3 regions of the Paenarthrobacter sp. NPDC090522 genome follow, and region 2 is predicted to be linked to each of the others. Evidence: riboswitches for the same ligand, from Rfam matches in the RefSeq annotation. Region 2 holds a riboswitch; each other region holds the start of a gene.

Evidence for each region. A riboswitch is a leader RNA that binds a small molecule or an ion and turns the genes downstream of it on or off. The one in region 2 is predicted to bind S-adenosylmethionine.
Region 1: it holds a riboswitch for S-adenosylmethionine, as region 2 does, so the genes downstream of both, ACIQT2_RS17560 (hypothetical protein) here and ACIQT2_RS07515 (DUF1737 domain-containing protein) in region 2, are expected to answer to the same signal.
Region 3: it holds a riboswitch for S-adenosylmethionine, as region 2 does, so the genes downstream of both, ACIQT2_RS21005 (LLM class flavin-dependent oxidoreductase) here and ACIQT2_RS07515 (DUF1737 domain-containing protein) in region 2, are expected to answer to the same signal.

What each region holds. Positions count from the first base shown of each region.
Region 1 covers NZ_JBIVXL010000014.1:94,332-97,599, reverse strand. The annotation lists gene ACIQT2_RS17565 (sodium:solute symporter) at 163-1,701, shown strand; SAM riboswitch class IV at 1,843-1,962, shown strand; gene ACIQT2_RS17560 (hypothetical protein) at 1,979-2,317, shown strand; gene ACIQT2_RS17555 (hypothetical protein) at 2,314-2,505, opposite strand; gene ACIQT2_RS17550 (VIT1/CCC1 transporter family protein) at 2,774-3,268, shown strand, end outside.
Region 2 covers NZ_JBIVXL010000005.1:43,891-47,158, forward strand. The annotation lists gene ACIQT2_RS07505 (O-succinylhomoserine sulfhydrylase) at 1-1,077, opposite strand, end outside; gene ACIQT2_RS07510 (rhodanese-like domain-containing protein) at 1,080-1,490, opposite strand; gene ACIQT2_RS07515 (DUF1737 domain-containing protein) at 1,487-1,747, opposite strand; SAM riboswitch class IV at 1,761-1,873, opposite strand; gene ACIQT2_RS07520 (NtaA/DmoA family FMN-dependent monooxygenase) at 2,049-3,268, shown strand, end outside.
Region 3 covers NZ_JBIVXL010000022.1:46,055-49,322, forward strand. The annotation lists gene ACIQT2_RS21000 (NtaA/DmoA family FMN-dependent monooxygenase) at 1-279, opposite strand, end outside; gene ACIQT2_RS21005 (LLM class flavin-dependent oxidoreductase) at 321-1,418, opposite strand; SAM riboswitch class IV at 1,454-1,563, opposite strand; gene ACIQT2_RS21010 (PLP-dependent cysteine synthase family protein) at 1,790-3,133, shown strand.

The sequences.
Region 1 (3,268 bases), on a different contig from region 2:
TGACTGTTACTCCCATCACAACATATCCTCATAGGCAACAAGTGTTGTCTGTGAGGCACACAACACACGTCCAACTCCGTTCGTCAGCACAGAGACTTCGACGCCCTGCAGGAGTATCGTCGAATACCCCAACCTCCGTGCATCAGCTCCAAGGAGCCACTCATGGACTCTTCGTTCATCAACATCGCCATTGTGGTGGTGTATTTGCTTGCCATGCTGGCGTTCGGTTGGTGGGGCAAGTCCCGCACCAAGAACAACAGCGACTTCCTGGTGGCCGGTCGCCGCCTGGGACCGTTCCTCTACACCGGCACCATGGCCGCGGTTGTCCTGGGTGGCGCATCCACCGTTGGCGGCGTTGGCCTGGGCTACAAGTTCGGCATCTCCGGCATGTGGCTGGTGGTGGCCATCGGCGCCGGCGTCCTCTTGCTGAGCCTGCTGTTCGCCGGCACCATCCAGCGCCTGAAGATCTACACGGTCTCGCAGATGCTGAGCCTCCGCTATGGAAGCAAGGCCACCCAGACCTCCGGCATCGTCATGCTGGCCTACACCCTCATGCTCTGCGCAACCTCCACCGGCGCCTACGCCACCATCTTCGTGGTCCTTTTCGACTGGGAACGCTGGCTGGCCATCGCCGTGGGCGGCGCGATCGTGCTGGTTTACTCCACCATCGGTGGCATGTGGTCCATCACCCTTGCTGACCAGGTCCAGTTCATCATCAAGACCGTGGGCATCTTCCTGCTGATGCTGCCGTTCGTCATGAACGCAGCCGGCGGCCTGGACGGCATCCGCCAGCGCGTTGATGCAAGCTTCTTCCAGATCGACGGCATCGGCCTGCAGACCATCATCACGTACTTCGTGGTGTACACGCTTGGCCTCCTGATCGGCCAGGACATCTGGCAGCGCGTCTTCACGGCAAAGACCCCCACGGTTGCACGCTGGGGCGGCGCAACCGCCGGCGTCTACTGCATCCTCTACGGTGTAGCCGGCGCCCTGATCGGCCTCGCCGCACGCGTGGCCTTGCCGGACATCGACGTGGCAAACCTCGGCAAGGACGTTGTCTACGCCGAGGTGGCAACGCACATCCTGCCCATCGGCATTGGCGGCCTGGTCATGGCAGCTGCCGTTGCCGCGATGATGTCCACCGCCTCCGGCGCACTCATTGCCGCGGCCACAGTGGCCCGCGCAGACGTAGTCCCCTTCGTCGCCAGCTGGTTCGGCAAGACCATCAACACCGACGACACGGAAAACCCCGAGCACGACGTCAAGGCGAACCGCTACTGGGTCCTCGGCCTCGGCGTCCTGGCGGTCCTGATCTCCATGGCGGCCCAGGACGTGGTCGTGGCCCTCACCATCGCCTACGACATCCTGGTAGGCGGCCTCCTCGTCGCCATCCTCGGCGGCCTTGTATGGAAGCGCGGAACCGGCATCGCCGCAGCCTGGTCCATGGCCGTGGGCTCGGTCCTTACCCTGGTCCTGCTGATCCTCTTCGCAACGGGTGTGATCGAGAGCGCCGACGGCGTCTACGCGAACGATCCCATCTACTGGGGCCTCGGCGCTTCGTTCGTGACGTTCGTGGTGATCTCACTGCTCACTCCGCCCACCGATGCCGCCGTCCGCGCGGCGTGGGACAAGCGGGTTGCTGGAGCCATCTCGGATGAGCTCCCGCTGGACGCCCACCCGGTCACCAGCCACAAGGCCTGACAGGCTCGCTTCACTGCGGTAAACCAAGCAATTCACGACGGCGGCGCCACCCTTCGCGGGGTGGCGTCGCCGTTTGCGTCGTCCCCGGCATCCACAAGCACACCCACCCCCATTGCGGGGAGGCATTAGGATAGGACGCAGCTTCAAGAGATGTGGCGCCAAGCTCCGACTGGCCGCACACCAACCCCATGTTCACGGGTGGTTCGGATGAGGAAGCGGCCCGCCCCGGACCAGAGACAACCGAGCGGGCAAGAGCACTCCCACCAAGGAGCAGTCCTTGCCGTACCAGGCTGAAACCAGCACGATCCAAGATCCCGCACACCGAGCAGGCGCATCCCAAGCGGCCCTGGTCAACACCAGCCCCATCGAAAGCGCCGCCCCCGCAGTCCGGGTGATTCCCGTCGTCAACCTCGTCCAAGGCACGGTGGTCATTGCAGCGCGCGGCCGCGCCGAACGATTTCACCACCCTGATCCCCGGCTGCTGGCCGCGGCATTGGCACGTTCCGTCCGCGCCGCACGTTGGTGTTCCGCGTCGCAGACGCTGACGGTGACCGTTACCGCCGTCGGACGTGCCGCCGGGCGCGAGCGGCTCTTCAACCTGGTGCCGGCTGCCTAGGATTCGTCGCCGTCGCCGCGGAATTCTTCCTCGGCCTCATCGAGCGGCACAATGCGCTCGTCGTCGTCCGCCACCTCGCCTTCCTCTGCCCAGGCCTCGTCCACTTCCTGGTCCTCGTTGTAGTCGTAGGCCGGATCCGATTCGATGGTTGCCCGTTCCGGGTGGTGGGGATGTGATTCGGTGCTCATGCTGCAACCTCCGTCCGATGGGCCGCACCAGGCGGTCCACTGACCGATGTGCGGGGAGTGCCCCGCCCCTGTCTAACCATCTGAGCACCGCCTCAGGAAGGGGTCAAGGGAGGGCTGCCGACGGCCGCAGCGCCGCTGCAGCAGGGTACGGAATTAAGGCATGCCGAACATTCCCGCTAAGGAATACCAGCCAAAAATCCCCGGAAATAAGCGGTACAGTGGGCGGTGCAAAGGGGCCGTAACCGTCCCATCAAGCCCAGGAGAAACAGTGCAACAGCACCAGGAATCCCACGGTCCGTCGAGCCCCGCTCCGGCCCCCCACCCCGCAGACGAAGCCCCGCGAACACCCACGCAGTCGGATATCCGGCGCTGGCGGCAGTACCTGGCAGACGAACGGGCCGAGGCCGCCGTCTACCGCGAACTCGCCCAACGCCGTGACGGCGAGGAACGGCAGATCCTCCTGGCCCTGGCAGAGGCGGAAGGCCGGCACGAGGCCCACTGGCTCAAGCTGCTCGGGGAACACGCCGGCATGCCCAAGGCGGCGTCCGCACGCAGCCGGCTCCTCGGTTTCCTGGCGCGGCACTTCGGATCCGTCTTCGTCCTCGCGTTGGCCCAACGTGCTGAGGGGCGCTCCCCCTATGGCACCGACCCGTACGCCACCCCCGCCATGGTGGCCGACGAGCAAATCCACGAGGAAGTTGTCCGCGGCCTCGCAACCCGCGGCCGCAACAGGTTGTCCGGCACGTTCCGCGCAGCGGTTTTC
Region 2 (3,268 bases):
GGTGGTGGCCGGGTGGGTGATGAGGGACTTGGAGTCGCCCAGGTTGTTGGAGATGTCGATGACGCTCAGCCCGTCCAGGAGCGCGAAAGCTGCTTCCTTGGCCGTCCGGCCACCGGACGGCGAGAGCTCGAACGTGAGCACGGTTCCGCCGGCCTTCATCTGCTTGGTGGCGAGCTCGTACTGCGGGTGCGACTTCAGGAGCGGGTACTTGACCCAGCTGATGGCCGGCTGCTGCTCGAGCCACTCGGCGATCTTCAGCGCGGAAGCCGAGCTGTGGTTCACGCGCAGCCCGATGGTTTCGAGGCCCTTGGTGAGCACCCACGCGTTGAACGAGGAAAGGGAGGGTCCGGTGTGGCGCATGAGCTGCTTGACCGGGCCATCGATGAATTCCTTGGTGCCCAGGATCGCCCCGCCCATGACGCGCCCCTGGCCGTCAATGTGCTTGGTGCCGGAGTAGACAATCACGTCCGCGCCCAGGTCGCCACAGCGCTGCAGCAGGGGAGTGGCAAAGACATTGTCGACGACGACTGTTGCCCCGGCGGCGTGGGCCAGTTCGCTGACGGCCTGGATGTCCACGATTTCCTGCATCGGGTTGGACGGGGACTCGAAGAAGACGGCCGTGGTCGGCTCGGACAGGGCAGCACGCCACTGGTCCAGGTCCGGTCCGTCAACGAAAACGGTCTCCACGCCCCAGCGCGGCAGGATCTCATTGAGGATCACAAAACAGGAGCCGAACAGTGAGCGGGCGGCAACCACACGGTCACCGGCACCCAGCAAGGCACCCAAGGCAGTGAAGACCGCGGACATGCCGGACGCCGTCGCGAAGCATGCCTCGGTTCCTTCCAGCAGTCTCAGGCGTTCCTGGAAGGTGGCCACAGTCGGGTTGCCGTAGCGGGAGTAGACGAAGCGCTCGTCTTCGCCCGTGAAGGCGCGTTCCGCGGCGGCAGCGGATTCGTAGACGAACCCGGAGTTCAGGAAAACCGGTTCTGCGGTTTCCTGGAAGTTGGTACGGTCAAGGCCACCGCGGACGGCCTGGGTGTCAGGGCTCCAGCCGGCGGCGTCAGGATTAAAAGTCACTTTTAGTCGTTCCCAAGGTTGGTCGGCAGGCCACGGTTCTTCCAGCCGTTGACGGTGCGTTCGCCATAACGGTCGGGTTCGCCCTCAAAGCCTTCAAGGACGTTGTAGGCCGTAAAGCCGGCCTGAGTAGCGGCGATGGCAGCAGCGATGGAGCGCTGGCCGGAACGGCAGATGAAAACGAGTTCCACGCCGTCGCCCTCGGGGGCCTGCTGTTGCAGGTCCTCCAGGAAGCGGGAGTTCGGGATGCCGCCGGCGAGGTTCCACTGGATGAACAGGGGATCGTTCTCCGTGGCCTTCGTGTCCGGAATACCGATGTGGGCCCATTCGCCCTCGGTGCGCACGTCCACCAGGATGGCGCCGTCTTCAAGTTTTGCCCACGCGTCCTGCGGGGTCAGGTCACCTGCGTAGCTCATGCGTGGCCCTCGAATGCTTCCTCGTAGTTGTCCAACTCGTCCACGGCGCTCGCAACAGCTGCGTCCGAACTGGCTACCGCAGCGGGCAGGATCACGGCCTGCGCCACGATGACAGTTTCGCCGTTGAACGTGGCCGCCGGGCTGCCGTGCAGCACGTAGCCCTCGGCCAAAGCAGCGGAGATCCGTTCGCAGAAGTCACGGGTATCAGGACCCGTGATCAGGCGGTAGGAGAGTTTTTCTTCAGTGGGTTCAGGCATTCGTGGTGCTCCTCAGTCACGCTTGCAGTTCGAAGTTCGAAGACGCCGAGTAGTCACCTGAGGCACCCCGCCGCGGGAGAGGGTTGCCGACCAGCAAGTCAGGGCTTAACGCTGGTGCTCATTACTCAAGAAAAACGTAACATCCGCGGCCGGGAAGCCGCATTTGGCGACTGCACCGCCGTCGTCATGTTGCGTAACCGGCGCCTCCCCGGGGCGGGCCGAACGGGGTCCAAATGTGACGCAGCGGGAGCATAATTGACGCAGTACGACCCCCTGTAACTTCGCATGAAATCAGGTCGCGGTGAACGGACACAGCAGTTCTACACTCAAGCCCATGCTTCATTTTGGATGGTTCGTGGGCCACGGATTCGGAGTCCAAGGCTGGGGGACGCCCGGCTACGGCCTGGGTTACGACTGGAAGAAACCCGCGCTGTACCAGGAGGCCGTCAGGGCCTTCGAGCGATCCGGGCTGGACCTGTTCATCATCGAGGATTCCCTCACCGTTCCGGATACTTACGGCGGCACCGCCGAGGTGTCCTTGGCCCACGCATCCTTCGCGCCCAAACACGACCCCCTGGCCCTGGTTCCGTACCTGCTCTCGGCCACGCAGCACCTGGGGATTGTTCCGACCGTCAGCGCCTCCTTCTACCCGCCCTTCACCGCGGCGCGGCTCCTCGCCACGCTCCAGCACTTCTCCGAGGGGCAGCTCGGGTGGAATGTCGTCACTTCGGGCAGCGACCTTGCCGCCCAGAACTATGGCCTTGACCAACAGATCGAGCACGACCTGCGGTATGAGAAGGCTGAGGAGTTCGTCGACGTCGTCAGGCGGCTGTGGCGCAGTTGGGAACCTGGCGCTGTGCTTGAGGACGTGGAGGCCGGCAGGTTCGCGGACCACACCAAGGTTCACCCGATCAACCACCAGGGCGACTTCTTCAAGGTCCGTGGGCCGCTGAACACCGCGCCGCTGCCGGAGGAACCCGTCCTGGTCCAGGCCGGTGCTTCGCCCCGTGGCAAGGCGTTCGCCGGCGGACACGCCGATGTGGCGATTGCCTTGGCCCGCGGGGTGGACGGGATGAAGGCCTACCGGGATTCGATCCGCGCCGAGGCTGCGAAGGCGGGCAGGAACCCCGACGACGTCAAGGTCCTTTTCGTCCTCAAGCCCACCGTGGTGGGGTCCACTGCAGAGGCGGAGGTACTGAGGGCGCAGCGCCGGGAGCTCACACAACGGGATATCGACAGCCAACTCAACTCGATCTCCTACCTCTCGGTGATCGACTTCAAGAAGTTCGACCTCGACGAGCCCCTCCCCACCCTGAGCACCAACAGCAACCAGGGAACACTGGAACACTTCTCCAAGGCAGCCCCTCCAGGGTCCACGTTGCGCCAGATCCTGCAGGCCCGCAGCGGGGGAGCCGGAGACTCGATCATCGGCACTGCCGGGCAGATCGCCGATTACCTCGAAGAGACCGGGGAAGCGGTTGGCGGTGACGGCTTCCTCTTCTCCGGGTTTGTGGATCCGGT
Region 3 (3,268 bases), on a different contig from region 2:
GATGGCTGCCAGGGCAGCGAGGGCGGTCTGGGCGTCCGGGCGCCCTGCGACGTCAAGGTCGTGGATCTTGCCGAGGTGCTCGCGGAGGCGGAGCCCCTCGCCCAGGAAGAACGCGGTAAAGAGACCCCGTTCAGCTGTCTGGGCCACGCGGCGGAAGGATTCGAAATCGGTCTGCGAGCCGCTGGCTGCGTCCTTCCAGACCGTGGTGTGGTTGACGCCCTGGAAGAAGACGCCGAACTGGATCTGCCCGTTGCCTGCGATGCGGTGGTGCTTGGTCATGGGTGAGCTCTCTTGTGGTTTCTGTGATGAGTCGGCGTCGGTCAGGCCGCGGCAAAGCGGTTGGCCGGGCGCGGAAGCTGGAACGTTTCCCGCAGCGTGGTGCCCGGTTTGAGAGGCGTCACCAGCCCGGTCTTGTGTAGAGCCGGCAGCACTTTGTAGGCCAGTTCGGGGAGGTCGACGTCCAGGACAGCAGGCTTGAGGCGAACGCCGTCTGCCGCTGCGAACAGCGTGGTGAGCACTTCCACCAGGCCTTCGGCGCTTCCGGCGTAGCGGGCTCCACTCCGCCATTCCTCGTGGGCGTCCAATTCGGCCAAGCGCTCCTCGGCCGTCTGTCCGCGGGCGTCCAGAATGACGTCCAGCTCTACCAGTGTCCGCTGTGCGCCCGCCGCTGCTGCCGCGTGGGCCGCCTGCGGAAGCGCCTCGACAGTGGTTGCGGATGCCAAGGCAACGTCTGCCTCGACGGCGGGAATGAGGTCCGCGGGGGCAAATACCACCAACTGCCCCTGCAGGGGACGGGGGATGATGGACGGTCCCTTAACTGAGAAGCGGTTACCTTCGAAGTCGGCGTAATGCAGCTTGTCCCGGTCGAGGTAGCGGCCCGTGGACACGTCCCGGATCACGGCGTCATCTTCCCAGGAATCCCAGAGCCTGCGGCTGGCTTGGACCACATCGGCTGCCTCGGCCGCGACCTCGTTCTCTCCCAGCGGCGTGCGGCCCACGGTGCGGGCTTCCTCCAGCAGGTTCGCGGTATTCACCAACCAACCGGCCCTGCCCTGGGAGGAGTAGTCCAGGCTGGCGAGCTGGGTTGCGATGTGGAATGGCTCGGTGAAGAGCGTTCCTGCTTCCGGAACCAGGCCCAGGGAGCCCGTGAGTGGCGCTGCGAACGCGGCGCGCTGAATGGCGTCGATACGCGTTGGGATTCCTGTGCTGTCGGCATCCACGGCCCGGGTGTCCTTGAACGTGGCAAGGTGAAATCCCGCGATATCGGCGGCCTGGACAGTCTCACGGATCCGAAAGCCCCCCAACAGCGCCTGCGGATCGTGGAGCGCCTTTCGCCACGCAGCCGGGTGGGCTCCATCGCCGTCGAGCTCCAGCCCAACAACGCGTGAACGGAATTCGGGTACAGAATTTGAAGGCATGTTCTCTCTTTTCAGAGGCCGCCGCGCGGCCGGTTGACATTCACTTGCCGCAAACGCGGCCAGGTCTGTTTCCGGAGCACCCCGCCACCTAATGCCTGAGGGTTGCCGCAGCGCGAGCCGGTCCTTGGCGCGCTGACTCTTGACCTGGAACTGAATCTAGAAGCACCTCCAAGGAATGTACAAACGCCCTGACGCGGGGCGTCAACGCGGGAAACATCGCGTCAACGGGCTGCCAAGTTCGTCATTTTCCACTCCGGCCTGTACCCCCGCGTGACGATGCGTTGCGTCGCGTTGAGCCGCATGTAGCGACGCCTGACGTGTTGCTCAACGCTTTTTGGCGCGCGGTTTTCCTGCCTCCTAGCGTGGGCGGCATGACCGTCTACGAATCAGTCCTCGATGCCATCGGTGGCACTCCCCTGCTCCGTTTGAAGAAGCTCGGCGCGGGCGTCCGGCCACGCATTTACGCGAAGCTGGAGTTCCAGAACATTGGTGGCAGCGTCAAGGACCGCGCTGCACTGTCCATGATCCGCGCAGCTGAACAGGCCGGACTCTTAAAGGCTGGCGGGACGGTGGTTGAAGGAACCAGCGGTAATACCGGGATCGGGCTGAGCCTGGTGGCGGCACAACTGGGCTACCGTTCGGTGATCTTCGCTCCCGCTGCCACTGCAGCGGAAAAGGTCCGGCTGCTCCGGGCTTTCGGGGCAGAAGTGCACCTGGTGGCCGACTTCGTGCCGCGCTCACACCCGGACCATCTGGCGAACCGAGCGGCGGCCTTTGCAGCCTCAACCCCGGGTGCCTGGCTGGCACTCCAGTACGACAACCCGGCCAACCCCGACGCGCACTTTGCCGGCACAGGACCTGAAATATGGAAAGACACTGAGGGTGCGGTGACGCATTTCGTTGCGAGCGTCGGAACCGGAGGGACCATCAGCGGCACCGGCCGCTACTTGAAGGAAGCCAGCGACGGCCTGGTCCAGGTCATTGCGGCAGACCCTGAGCACTCCCGCTACGGTGGCGGCAACGGCTCACTCAAATACACCGAAGGTGCCGGTCACCCCCTTCACCCGGCCTCCGCGGAGGACATCTGGCCTGAAGCGTTCGACACCACCTTGGTGGACAAGTACTTCAGCATCAGCGATCGCGACGCCATCTTCACCGCCCGCCGTGCAGCACTCGAGGAAGGGCTGCTCATTGGCGCCACGGGAGGCACAGCCTTGGCGGCGGCTCTGGAACTTGCAGCCACCTTGGATGAAAGCCACACCATCGTTGCGGTCATCCCCGACTCGGGCAGGAACTACCTCTCCACCTATTTCGACGACGCGTGGCTCACCTCGCTCGGCTTCCTGGAACCGACGACGCCGGACGGAACCATCCGCTCGCTCCTCACCGGTGCGCCTGCCGGAGTTCATCTCCTGGCGAACGGCCTGACAGCGGCGGAGGCCGCCGTCGAACTTCACACCCGGTCGCTGGGGCCAAGCGAGCCGGCGTTCCTGGTGCTGGACCGTGGCGATAGCTTTGGAACCGTCCACCCGCGCGAAGTTGTGGGTGTAGTGACCCTGGAGTCGTTGTCCTCGGTGGATGACGCAGCTCCTGCTGCTTCGGCGGCTGTTGCTTACAGGACCGTCGCGGTCGGCGTCCCCGCCTCGGAGACGCCTGACCTGACGGAAGTAGCGGCAGTCCTGGTCGACGGTCGGATCGCCGCTACGCTGCGCTGATCCTCATCCGGTGAAACCGTGGACCTGTGGTCGTAGACGGCCCTGGCAAGGCGGGGTAACTCCACCCCGTCTGCCACGCCACGCCCCCTACCGCGATCGTCCCTGCCCGGCAGCCAAACCGGCCAGATGATGGTT